DNA from 3 places in the Xanthomonas citri pv. citri genome. Region 1 is predicted to be linked to each of the others. Evidence: predicted binding sites of a transcription regulator. Region 1 holds the regulator's gene; each other region holds the start of a gene.
What was found. The regulator FliA, encoded in region 1, starts transcription of late flagellar genes. The targets are predictions, from matches to a motif close to TAAAGTTTNNCNNNCNNNGGCCGATAA.
Positions count from the first base shown of each region.

Region 1 (4,350 bases):
CGCGCCGCAGAACGACGAAGAACTCAAGCAGCTGCGCGGCGAACTGGCGCTGATGCGGCAGATGATCGAGCGCGAGATGAACCGCCTCACCGACGAGCGCCTGCGTGGCTCGCCGGTGCGCGCCCAGGCGCTGGAACTGATGGACGACTACGGTTTCGACGCCGGCCTGACCCGCGATATCGCCCTGCAGATCCCGGCCGATACCGAATTGCACCGTGGCCGCGGCCTGATGCTGGGCCTGCTGTCCAAGCGTCTGCCGGTGGCCCCGGTCGACCCGTTGGAACGTGGCGGCGTGATCGCCCTGGTCGGGCCGACCGGCGCCGGCAAGACCACCACCATCGCCAAGCTTGCCCAGCGCTTCGCCGCCCAGCACGCCCCGCGCGACGTGGCCCTGGTCACCACCGACACCCAGCGCGTGGGCGGCCGCGAACAGCTGCACAGCTACGGCCGCCAGCTCGGCATCGCGGTGCACGAGGCCGACAGCGCCGAAAGCCTGCTGGACCTGCTCGAGCGCCTGCGCGACTACAAGCTGGTGCTGATCGACACCGCCGGCATGGGCCAGCGCGACCGCGCCCTGGCCGCCCAGCTGAACTGGTTGCGCGCCGCCCAGCAGGTCACCTCGCTGCTGGTGCTGCCCGCCAACGCCCATTTTTCCGACCTCGACGAGGTCGTACGCCGCTTCGCCCACGCCAAACCCCAAGGCGTGGTGCTGACCAAACTCGACGAGACCGGCCGCTTCGGCAGCGCCTTGTCGGTGGTGGTCGATCACCAAATGCCCATCACCTGGGTGACTGACGGACAGCGGGTCCCTGACGACCTGCACCGCGCCAATGCCGCCAGTCTCGTTCTTCGCCTTGAAGATTTGCGGCGCGCTGCCGATAAGCCCTGTACTCCGGAGCACAACCATGCAGTCGCGTGAATACGCCAAGCTGACCAACGCCTTCCCCCTGTCGGCGACCCGTCCCGAGCCTTTGGGCCCGGTGCGCACCATTGCCGTGACCGGTGGCAAGGGCGGCGTGGGGAAAACCAACATCTCCGCCAACCTGGCCGTGGCGCTTGCCGACATGGGCAAACGCACGCTGCTGCTTGACGCCGACCTCGGCCTGGCCAACCTGGACGTGGTCCTGGGGCTGGCGCCCAAGTACACCCTGGCCGACCTGATCGCCGGCCGTTGCACGCTCGATGAAGTCATCATCGAAGGTCCCGGCGGCGTGCTGGTGGTGCCGGCCGCCTCCGGTCGCCGCCACATGGCCGAACTGGCCCCGGCCCAGCACATCGGCCTGGTCAACGTGTTCTCCGAACTGGAACGCGACCTGGACGTGATGGTCATCGACACCGCCGCCGGCATCACCGACAGCGTGCTGACCTTCTGCCAGGCCGCCCAGGACACCGTGGTGGTGGTCTGCGACGAGCCGGCCTCGATCACCGATGCCTACGCGCTGATCAAGGTGCTCTCGCGCGAACGCGGCGTGGACCGCCTGCAGATCATCGCCAACATGGTGCGCGACCCCAACGAAGGTCGCCTGCTGTACGACAAGCTCTCGCGCGTGTGCGAAAAGTTCCTGGGCGATGTTTCGCTGAACTATCTCGGCCATGTGCCGCAGGACGACTGGCTGCGCCTGTCGGTGCAGCGCCAGCAACCGGTCATCAAGGCCTACCCCGCCAGTCCGTCGGCGCAGGCCATCGCGGAAATCGCACGCCGTACCTCGCGCTGGCAGGCCCCGACCGTGCCGCGCGGCAACGTCGAGTTCTTTGTCGAACGCATCATCCAACGGGGAGTGGCCGCATGAGCACCGCTACCGCAACCACGGCCAGCGCCCAGTACCGCGCCGTGCAGCGCAACAACGCCAACGACGTGGTGACCCAGCACGCCGACCTGGTCCGCCGCATCGCCCACCATCTGGCAGCGCGTCTGCCGGCCAGCGTGGAAGTGGACGACCTGATCCAGGCCGGCATGATCGGCCTGATCGAAGCCTCGCGCAGCTACGACTCCGAACAGGGCGCGTCGTTCGAAACCTATGCCTCGATCCGCATCCGCGGCTCGATGATCGACGAGATTCGCAGGGGCGACTGGGTGCCGCGTTCGGTGCACCGCCGCGCCCGCGATGCCGCCGCCGCCGTGCGCAAGATCGAACAGAACACCGGCCGCGCCGCCGCCGCCACCGAAGTGGCCGCCGCCATGGAAATGCCGCTGCCCGATTACCTGCGCCTGATGGAAGATGCGGCACGTGGCCAGGTGCTGAGCCTGGAATCGCGCATCGAAGACCACGGCGAGCTGGACACCACCGCCAAGGGCGGCCCCAATCCGCAGCAGATGATGGAGCGTGGCGAATTCGGCCGCGAGCTGGGCAAGGCCATCGGCCAACTGCCCGAGCGCGAGCAACTGGTGCTGTCGCTGTACTACGAACAGGAATTGAACCTGAAGGAAATCGGCGCCGTGCTGGGCGTCAGCGAATCGCGCGTGTGCCAGATCCACGGCCAGGCGGTGGTGCGTTTGCGTGGCCGCCTCAAAGTCTTCGAACTGGCCGATGCCGGTGTCGAAATTGACGACTAATTTTTTGTGTTAGGAGCTTGATGTGAACAAGAACATGCGGATCCTGATCGTGGACGACTTCTCGACGATGCGACGTATCGTCAAGAATCTGTTGGGCGATCTCGGCTTCACCAATACCGCAGAGGCCGAAGACGGCAACAGCGCCCTGGCGGCGTTGCGTGCCGGCCCGTTCGATTTCGTGGTCACCGACTGGAACATGCCCGGCATGACCGGCATCGACCTGCTGCGCAACATCCGCGCCGACGCCAAGCTCAAGCACCTGCCGGTGATGATGGTGACCGCCGAAGCCAAGCGCGAGCAGATCATCGAAGCGGCCCAGTGCGGCGTGAACGGCTACATCATCAAGCCGTTTACCGCCCAGACGCTGGAAGAAAAGCTGGGCAAGGTGTTCGAACGTCTGGCGGCGACCGCCTGATGAACGCGACCATGGAAACCGATGCCGAACGTGCCGCGTTGATCGAGCGCCTGCAGAACGCACTCGATGCACTGGAAAGCGGTGACCAGGTCGCCTGGCGTCGCGAGGTGGATCATCTCGCCGCCCTGCGCACGCGCCCGATGATGCAGAGCCTGAGCCGGCTCGCCCGCGAACTCGGCCAGGCGCTGGGCGAGCTGCCCACCATCCCTGAAGAAGCCGGCGAACTGGACGATGCCTGCTCGCGCCTGGACCACGTGGTGGAAATGACCGAAAAGGCCAGCCATCGCACGCTGGATCTGGTCGAAGAATGCCGCGAGCTGGCCAACCAGCTGCGCAACGGCGGGCTCAATCAGGACCAGGGCGCGCTGCTGGAAAAGATGCGCCACAACCTGACCGAGCTGTCGCTGGCGCAGAGCTACCAGGACCTGAGCGGCCAGATCATCCGGCGCGTGGCCGGTATCGTGCGGCGCGTGCACGAAGGCTTCGGTGCGCTCGGCCTGCCGCCGAAGAACATCGAACCGAAGAAAGACGACGGCGGTCTTGCCGGTCCTGCAGTCAAGGGCCTGGACCGTCACGCGGTGTCGCAGGACGATGCCGACGACCTGCTGTCCGGATTGGGGCTGTAACCATGAGTGCTGTTCCAGACGATATTGCTGCCGATTTCATCGTCGAGGCCCAGGAAATCCTGGATCGCCTCGGCGAACAGCTGGTGTCGCTGGAACAGGCGCCAGAAGAAGCCGACCAGCTCAACGCGGTGTTCCGCGGCTTCCACACGCTCAAGGGCGGCGCCGGCTTCCTGGCAATCAAGCCGATGGTGGAGCTGTGCCACGCCGCGGAAGAAACCCTAGGCATGGCGCGCTCGGGCCAGGCGGTGCTGCAGGCGCATCACTTCGATGCCGCACAACAATCGCTGGATTATCTGCAGGCCATGCTGGACGCCATGGGCTCGGGCGAAGCCGTGCCGCACGCGCCGGCCACGTTGATCGCGCAGTTCGACGCCAAGAGCGCCCCGCCGGCGATCAAGGCCGCGCCGCAGGCGGCCGCTGCCAAGCCGGTTGCTGCCGCACACGGCGACGATGCGCATGCGCCCGCCCCCAAGGCGGCCGGCAAGGGCGCGGCCAAGACCGGCGCCGAAGCCGAACAGACCGTGCGCGTGGACACCAAGCGCCTGGACGCCATCGTCAACCTGATCGGCGAACTGGTGCTCTCGCGCAACCGGTTGAAGACCTTGCGCACCCGCCTGCGCGACGAAGAACTGGACCGCGCAGTCAGCACGCTGGACATCGCCACCGCACGCCTGCAGACCGCGGTCATGCGCACCCGCATGCAACCGGTCAGCAAGGTGTTCGCCCGCTTCCCCAAGGTGGCCCGCGATGTGGCG
Region 1 covers NZ_CP008998.1:2,245,619-2,249,968, reverse strand. Annotated here, with positions in the region: gene flhF (flagellar biosynthesis GTPase FlhF) at 1-919, shown strand, start outside; gene AMD14_RS10290 (MinD/ParA family protein) at 906-1,790, shown strand; gene AMD14_RS10285 (RNA polymerase sigma factor FliA) at 1,787-2,554, shown strand; gene cheY (chemotaxis response regulator CheY) at 2,577-2,969, shown strand; gene AMD14_RS10275 (protein phosphatase CheZ) at 2,969-3,595, shown strand; gene AMD14_RS10270 (chemotaxis protein CheA) at 3,598-4,350, shown strand, end outside.

Region 2 (4,350 bases), 1.4 Mb from region 1:
TGGTCTGGAAGGCAATGCCGTCGATGACGGAGATGATGTCGGCGATCTTCTTGGACGAGGCTTCGATACCACTCATCGTGTCCACGACCTTACCAACCACATTGCCACCCTCCGAGGCCACGCGTGCGGCGCCGATCGCCAGTTGATTGGCCTGGCGCGCACTCTCGGCATTCTGCTTGACGGTGGAGGTCAGCTCTTCCATCGAGGCGGCGGTCTCTTCCAGGTTGGCCGCCTGCTGCTCGGTCCGCTGCGACAGATCCTGATTGCCCGCGGCGATCTCGGTGGCAGCCGCGTTGATCGACACTGCCGACTGCTGGATGTTGCCGACGATCTGCGCCAGCTGGCTCGCTGTCGCATTGGCGTCATCGCGCATCTGTGCGAACACGCCGCGGAAGTCGCCGCTCATGCGTGCGGTGAGGTCGCCGGCTGCGATCGACTGCAGCAGTGCCGACAGCGATTGCAGATTGCCGTCCGCGGTGGACATCAACTGGTTCAGGCTCTCCACCATGACGCGGAAGTCGAACTGGAAGCGCTCGACATCGCCGCGGGCACTGAAGTCGCCATTGGCGGCGGCCTGTGCAAGGTGCTTGATCTGGTGATTCATTGCCGACAGGTTGAGCTTGACCTGCGACATGGTGTTGCTGAAGGCGGCCTTTTCGCCCGGCAAGGGCTGCATGTCTTCGGAGAGTTCGCCGATGGCATAGCGCCCCATGATGCGCGCCAGATCGTTTTGCACGGCCACGTGCGAGGCCACCAACGCATTGGTGTCGTTGGCCATGCGGCCGTAGTCGCCCGGGAAGACGGTTGCGTCGATGCGGAAGCTGATCTGGCCGTTGTCATGATGCTTGGCCATGTCGGTCTGCGCCGCGATGAGGTTGCGCAGCTGCAGTTGCATCTTGTCCATGGCCTGCAACAGGCGACCTGTTTCATCCGTTGCGGTGGTGTGCACATCGTTGCGCAGATCGCCTGCGGCAATGGCTTCGGCAGTGCGCGTGGCCTGGCTCAACGGCCTGGTCAGGCTGCGCGTAATCAACCATGCGAGCAGCGCACTGATCGCCAGCGCAGCAATGCCGCCGCTGGCCAGGATGATCTTGCCGTTATGCATCGATGCAACGGCTGCCGCGTAAGCATCTTTGCTGAGGCGGCGCTCTAAGGCAGCATTTGCAGCAATCGCGGCTTGTTGCTCGTCCATCGCCGCAGCGGCAGCACCTTGCAACAAGGCTTGCGCTTGCTGATTCTGGTCGCGTATGCCGTAGTCGAGGATCTGGTTGTTGAACTTGACCGAGACGTCGCGCTTTTCCTGCACCAGCGTTAGCGCTTTTTTCTCGAGTTCGCTGCTCGGCATCGCAGCCAAGGCATCGTGGGCCTGCTTGTAGCGCGCACGACTCTTTTCGATCATGTCCAGTGCGCGCCGGTTGGCCGCATCGCCGGAGACCATCACCACGTCGCGCAAGCCGATCGCCACGTTGGTGTTGGCATCGAGCATTTCGGAGGACAGTCGGATCCTTTCCATGTTGTTGTTGACGATGGTGTCCAGCTCATAACGCGCATTGGACATGGTGATCAGGCCGGTGGCCACCAGCAGGCCCGACAGCAGAATCAGAATACCGAAGGCCATTCCGAGGCGACGGCCGACATTGAGGCGTTGCAGAAAGTCATTCATGACCGCTTCCAGGTAGCACAGCTGAGCAGCTCGGTGGATGCGGGGTGCATCGACTCAAGCGCCTTGCCCAGCTAGCGGCCGGATTCCAGGGAGCTAAAGACCGTCGATCGAAAATACTTACCGTTGATTCATTACAGATCGGGAGTTTCCTGACAGCGGCTTCCCGTGTCCTGACATGGGAGCTCCAAGGCGCAAATTTATGTGCATCTGGCCGGATCGAAGCGTCTCAGTGGTGCAGCGATTTTCTGACGCTTTGCCGACATTGGCGCGTGGCCTCGCCTGCAACCGGTCATTGGATTGCGATGCAGTGCTCAGTTCTGCATCGAGCGCTGGGCAACGATCTGCCGCGAGCCTGGTAGCGGGTGGGCCGTGCGAATTAGTGGATTGAAGTATCCGCACGCTGCGTCGCGAGTGTTGCCGCGCTGCAGCATGCCTGCCGGGAAACGCAACGTGCTGCCGCTTGCGCCATCGCGTGCGCAAGCAGCGCGACGCGATGGCGATCACTCTTGCTCAGGCTTCCAGCGCAGCGAGCACGTCTGCGTGCAGTTGCTCGGCGCCACCCTCGCTGTTGAAGCGCGCAAAGAGCTCTTCGCCGGAGATCAGCCCGACCCGAACCGAGTGGCAGTAGGACCCGAAGCTTTCGCCAGCGTTGAACGGGTCGCTGATGACAGAGATATGGTTGAGGCGGACCCGGGCGGTGCCGAACTGGATAAACATCTGCGATCTCCTGTGTGAGCATCGAGTTTCCCACGTTGTCGTTCAGTGCAGAAGCGTTTGCCGGCGTCTGCGTGCACGGCGTTTGCCGTTGCATCGGTAGCGGACAGTGCCGATCTGCGCAGGCGCACCATCGAATGCATTGCGCAGCGACTCACGCGGGCGAGCAGCCAGCACGTACACTGCCGTCCCCTGATGCTGAGCTCGCCGCATGTCCGATCCGATCCGTCTCGATAAATGTGTAGCTGCCGCGTTCGGCTGCTCGCGTGGCGAGGCCCAGCACTACATCGAGGGCGGGTGGGTCAGCGTGGACGGCGTGGTGGTCGAAGAACCGCAGGCGCTGGCTACCGTGGCGCAGGTCACCCTGGCCGCAAATGCGGTGTTGGCGCCTGCCGAGCCCGCCACCTTGTTACTGCACAAGCCCGCAGGCATCTGCGCAGATGCCGCGCTGGCGCTGGCCACGCCGGCAACGCGCAGCGCACTGGACCAGTCCGACCTACGTGTGTTGAAGCGGCACTTCCTACGCTTGCAAGCGCCGCTGCCGCTGGAAGACGCCGCAAGCGGGCTGCTGATCCTGAGCCAGGATGGCCGCGTGCTGCGCCGGCTGAGCGCTGACGCCAGCGCGATCGAGCAGGAATTTCTGGTTGAAGTGCAGGGTGAGCTGCGTCCCTACGGAATGGCGCGGCTGGCGCATGGCTTGGTCTATCAGCAACGCAGTCTGTCGCCTTGCAAGGTGAGCTGGCAAAGCGAAGACCGCCTGCGGTTTGCGATCAAGCACGTGCAACCCGGCCAACTGCGCTACATGTGCGGCGAAGTAGGCCTGGAGGTCAGGAGCATTCGCCGCTTGCGCGTGGGCCGGGTGTCGCTGGGCAAGCTGGCGATCGGCGAATGGCGCTACCTGCCGGCAGGTGAGCGGTTCTGACTGGAGTACCGCGGCACACGGCTGCAGCCGCTGGAATCACGTAGCGCTTGTGTGCAAATGTGCTTAGCACGGCCAGCAGTGCATGCAGCGATTATTTCTTGTTGCGCTTTTTCTTGGCACGCGTGACCAGAAACAGCACAACGGCAATCACACCAATGACCAGGATGATGAAGGCCGGAGATAAAAACGAATTGTCGCCCATGCGGAACTCCTGACAGTCTTGCGCAGCACAGCGCTGCGATGAGGTTAGCCTAGCGAGCAGCCTGCTTGATCGCGTGAAATGCATGGTTTGCTGCAGAAGCAGGCGAATATTTCGGCCGCGTCGATGACGCAGAGTGCTGTTTTTCCAGCATCTACCTGAGTGACTCGGTAGCTGACGTTGCCCTTGCATCGATCCATGCAGCAAGGAACCAGCCACCTTGCACGTCGGGGAGCGTGCCTGTGCAGCGTGATTCGGGAAGGATGGCCCCGTGCATGAGCTGGCCGCCAAGCGAGCGCTTGCGGCGTGATGCGCGCACATGGGCATGCTGCGCTGATTGAGTGCCAGTGAGATGCGCGATCGCAACGTCTGTTGACTGCGGTCAATTGCAGGGCGAGGCAGGGCTTCCAGGCATCGAACCTGGCCGCAATTCTTGCCTGCTAAATGGCTGCACGAGCGAACGCACGGGCAGATCGGGGAGGAGGCGCGGCCATTCTCTCGCACCTTTACTCATCCGTGTCCCGGCAGGGGCGTGCTCTGCGCCCCGCGAGTTGAGCGGCCCAACAGGCCTCGCGTCCGGTGGCTGCAGTTTAAATGCGACATCGGTCGGGTAAATCGGGAGCGAGCCGACACGCTGTCGGGGCGTTCCCGACAGCCGTCGCGACGATCTGCGTATGAACACGGGCTTGCGCCCACAACTCCCCGCTCACCGCATCACTGAAAGGTGGAGCTGCAGTGGAGCCGGAACAATCGATCTGCACCGTATCGCCGCTGCCGCAAACCGCGCTGAAGTCAGAATGTTGCCTCAAATGCCCACGTTGGCGCGCGACATGGAACGGCCTGCGGCGTCGC
Region 2 covers NZ_CP008998.1:3,657,008-3,661,357, reverse strand. Annotated here, with positions in the region: gene AMD14_RS16280 (methyl-accepting chemotaxis protein) at 1-1,663, opposite strand, end outside; gene AMD14_RS16270 (hypothetical protein) at 2,174-2,380, opposite strand; gene AMD14_RS16265 (rRNA pseudouridine synthase) at 2,589-3,299, shown strand.
Region 2: a site for FliA is predicted at 1,757-1,783, ahead of AMD14_RS16280 (methyl-accepting chemotaxis protein). Genes of this name have one in related genera too.

Region 3 (4,350 bases), 1.6 Mb from region 1:
CTGCGGGGCGACCAAACGCCAGAGCTGCGCCGCCAGCATCTGCTGCTGCCCGCCGCACACGTGCCTGCGTGCGAAAGGCGTGTCTGCGTAGCGCGACGCGCATGGCGGAACCAGTTCGCTAAGCACGGCACGCCTGCGCGAGTGCTGCAGCGATGGCAGATCCGCCCGCGCGCTTACTTGCTCATGCAGCGCTTCCAGCGCTCGTTCACCCGCTGCGCAAACCAGGCGGTGGTGAGCGTGCGGGTGATCTTGGGGCTTTCCAGGGTGATGCCGGGCAACACGGCACGCGGCAGCGGCTTGCCGGCGCTGCGCTCTGCCAGTGCGAACACCTGGCGGTACAGGTCGGAGTTCGCGAAATCTGCGGTGTTGCCGTCCTCCAGTGCGCGGCGGAGCTGGCGGTCGCTCATCGCCAACTGGCTGCCCAGGCTGCGTGCGGCGCGCTCGGTGCCGCCGGGCGCATCCAGGCTGGCGCCCGGCGTGAGCAGGTCGCCGTCCAGGGCCAGCGCGATACCGCTGGCCTTGCTCAGCGCGGCCTGGAAGGCGGCATTGCGGCTGGCGTACCAGCCGGCGTTGAAATCGGCGAAGCGGTACAGCAGCGCGTCGTAGCTGACGGGATAACCCAGCAGATGCTGCGTACCGAACCACAGCCCACCGCGCCGGCTGAAGACTTCGTGGCGGATCGAATCGCCGGGCGGGTAGGGGTAGCGCTGCGCATGCTGTTCGGCGAAGGCGATGCTCACCTGCATCGGCCCGGCGGTATGCACCGGGTTGAACCCGTCGAACAGTCGCGCGCCCAACGGCACGCTGCCGGTGAAGTCTTCGAAGATGCGGCTCAGTTCCTCTTCGGTGCGCGCGGCAGCGATGCGCGTGGCATAGCTGCGCCCATCCGGCGACGGCAGACGCAAGGCGGCATCGACCATGAAGCCGGGAATGTGATGCGCACCGGCGCGGCGGTCGATCTCTGCCCGCGAGATCTTGCCCAGGTTGGGCACGACCGGGTTGGCCTGGTAGCTCGATTCCTGCTCGGTCACTGCCAGCACTGCGCAGATGTGCTCGGCGCTGGTGTCCAACGCCTGCGAGGACAGCGCCACGTACACATCGCTGGCCCAGCCGGCGCGGTCGGGCAATGTTGCCGGCAGGCGACGCGCGATATCGGTCTTGACCGCCTCGGGCGAGCGTTGCGGGGCACGCGGGGCCTGTGTGGCGCAGGCCGACAGCAAGGCGATGGCGAGCACGGTGAGCGCGCGGGGCAGGTGTGAGATCACGGCGTCTCCGGAAGATCGAGGGGCGGCAGCTGCCGTGCGGCAGTTTACGCGGCCGCGCCGTGGAAGCTTCACCTGCTGGCGCGCAAGGCTGCTGTGCCCGGGCATCGCGATGGCAGGGCGATCGGGGCAGATGGGGTGGATCGCTTGTCGCCGTGCGTCGGCGCATTGCGCGATAGCCAGGCGACGACGTCGGCCTGGCTGCCGTCTGCGCGCCAGTGCGATGTGCCGCGTTCTACCGTCATCCGGATTCAAGAATGGCCCGCCTGGGCCGATAACGAACGCGACCGCTTGCGCGTCGATCACGTGGCCTGTCGTGTGCGTTGGTCATCATGCCATTCGCATCACTCGGAAGATTGGCGTTTGGCCTGAAATTCCGCTGGACTCCATCGTCCTCCAACCGTGGGAGTGCTTGAAATGCCGCAGCAACCAGCAAGCCGCCACGTAAGCGCAGATGGCATCAGCTTGGCGTGCGCACGCTGCGGCCCGTCGTCGACGTGATGATGCGATGAGCATGTTCGTGGTCCGGTGGCGACAGGGGCTCGCCGCGTTTGCCTTGCTGCTGGGCAGTGGCATGGTGTCGGCGCAGCCGCAGCCGTGGAAGACGATCGAAGCGGCGACCATCGACGACCCCGTGGTCGCGTTGCAGATCGCACAAGGCGCACTGCAGCGCGCTAGCGGCGACCACGACGTGGATGCCGAGTTCTGGGCCTTGCTGGCGCAGGCGCGCGTGCTTATTTCACTGGAAGACAGCGAACGCCGCCAGGTGGCGCTGACGCAGGCGCGCGGAAGGCTCGACCAGTTGCACGGCAACGCCTCGCAGGCGCAGCTGTGGCTGGACATCGTGCAGGCGCTCAGCGATGTGCGCGAAAACCCCAATCGCGTCATGGTGGCGCGGTTGGAAGCGCTGCGCCAACGGGCCAGCGCGCTGGGCCCCAACGATCTGCTGTGCGAAGTCGAGGCAATCGACATGTGGAGCATGCTCGCCTCCGGCAGCAGCGATGAGTCGTGGAACGCGGCGCAGGCCAGCTATCAATGTGCGGCGCGCGAAAAACTCCTGGGGCTGGAGCTGGACGCGTTGACGCAACTGGGGTCATTGGCCAGCCGCGTCGGCGGTCGCGCCGCCGAAGACAACGAAACCGAAGACTACCTGCAGCGTGCGCTCGCACGCCTGCACGACCAGCCGGCGCGCTTTCAGCGCAGTCTGATCGAATACGAGTTCGGCACTGCCTTGGCCACACGGCAACCCGAAGCGGCGCTGCTGCATTTCAGGCGCGCGTTGGCGCTCAGTCGCGAACTGCGCGACCAGGCCGGCGTGGCTGCAGCGCTGACCAGCGCCAGCGAGGCCCTGATCGAAACCGGCGATGCCGCTTCTGCATTGACGATGGCCCGCGAAGCCCTGCCGTTGATGCAGCAACAAGGCAATATCGGGCGCGTCGCGGCGTGCCACGCCGTGTTGCTGCGGGCCTTGATCGCGTTGAAGGCTGAGGGTCTGGACGCGGAAATCGTGGCTGCCAAGGCCGCAGACGACCCCAACCTGACCTTGCACCGGCGCGCGCAACTGGTGGACGCGATCGCCCAGGCGCTGGCGTCGCAAGGTCGCCATGCAGAGGCCTACCAGGAACTGCAACGCGCCAACGCGCTGCGCGCGCATAGCCTGGACCGCCAGCGCGATACGGTGATGTTGCGGTTGCAGGCGCGCTACGAAGATGCCCGCCGCGGCGCCGAAACGGCCGAGCTGCGCCGCCGTAGCGAGACCGCGCAGCTGGCACTGCAGGCGCGCGAAGCCGGCCAGCGGGCGCTGTGGATCGCGTTGTGCGCAGCCTGCCTGTTGTTGCTCGGTGCATTGGTGGTGCTGGCCTTCGGCGCACGGCACCGCCGCCAGCTATCGCGGCTGGCGATGCGCGATGAACTCACCGGCCTGCCCAACCGGCGCGCCATTCGCACCGAGGCGCAGCAGCAGATCGAGCAGGCCTTGCGCTCGCACACGCCGGGCATGCTGGCATTGATCGATCTGGATCACTTCAAGCAGATCAACGACGTGTATGGGCATGCCACCGGCGATACGGTGCTCAAGGCGCTGGCCAGCGCATCGCGGCTGGCCCTGCGCGGGCAGGATCGCCTGGGCCGCCTGGGCGGCGAAGAATTTCTGCTGGTGTTGCCGGGCTGTGGCGAAGAGGAGATTCCCACGGTGTTTACGCGCCTGCGTAGTGCGGTGGCAGCGATCGACATCGCCGGCCTGCCGGCCGAGGAACCGGTACGCTTTTGCATGGGCGCGGTACGCATCGTCGCCGACACCGGGCTGGATGCGTTGCTGAGCCAGGCCGATCTTGCGCTATACGCCGCCAAGACCGCTGGGCGCGATCAGTGGGCGGTGTGCTGATCCTGGTGTACGCACCTGCGCTGCGACATCGAGGCGATGCTGCGGCACAAGCTGCCGGCCGATGGCGACCGCTGGTTGCCGTGAACCGATCGAACGACCCAGACCGCATGCGCACCGATAGCCGTCTTTCCCGCATGTTGCACGTGTTGCTCCACATGGCCAGAAGCCCGCAGCTGAACGGGGGCGTGTCAACTTCGCTGCCATGTCGATAGGAATGCAGGCTTGAAAACACCGCGTCCATCCCCGCTGCCGGCCTCTGAACGCAAGGCCGCACGCCTGACCGACTGGCTGGTGCGCGGCGTCGCTGTCGTCGCGGTGATCGCATGTTGCGGACGTCTGTGGCTATTGCGTGAGGCAATCCTCGCAGGGCGCTATGTCAACGTCATTCGTGGCCGGCCGGCACGGGTCTTTCTGGTCGACAGCGACCCGCATCGCTTCTGGATTGCTGTCGGCTGGGATGCGCTGCTGAGCTGCGTACCGTTGGCGATCGTCGGCGGCTTCGCATATGCGAGTTGGAATGCGCGCCGTCAGCTGCGGTGATGGTGCGACCGGTCGCGATCGCACGTTTTCGCACTGCATGACCCGGCGTGTGCGTTGCCGACGATCATGCGACGCCTCTGCCATCCGACACGCAGCGTTTGAGGCGCGGTGCCAGGCAGTCGCATGCAGCGTGCAAACGCTGGTACGCGGCGCAGTAGATCTGCT
Region 3 covers NZ_CP008998.1:694,725-699,074, forward strand. Annotated here, with positions in the region: gene AMD14_RS03545 (DUF1615 domain-containing protein) at 174-1,265, opposite strand; gene AMD14_RS03555 (GGDEF domain-containing protein) at 1,771-3,645, shown strand; partial or broken gene AMD14_RS25195 (transcriptional regulator) at 3,707-3,818, shown strand; gene AMD14_RS03560 (hypothetical protein) at 3,991-4,185, shown strand.
Region 3: a site for FliA is predicted at 1,514-1,540, ahead of AMD14_RS03555 (GGDEF domain-containing protein). Genes of this name have one in related genera too.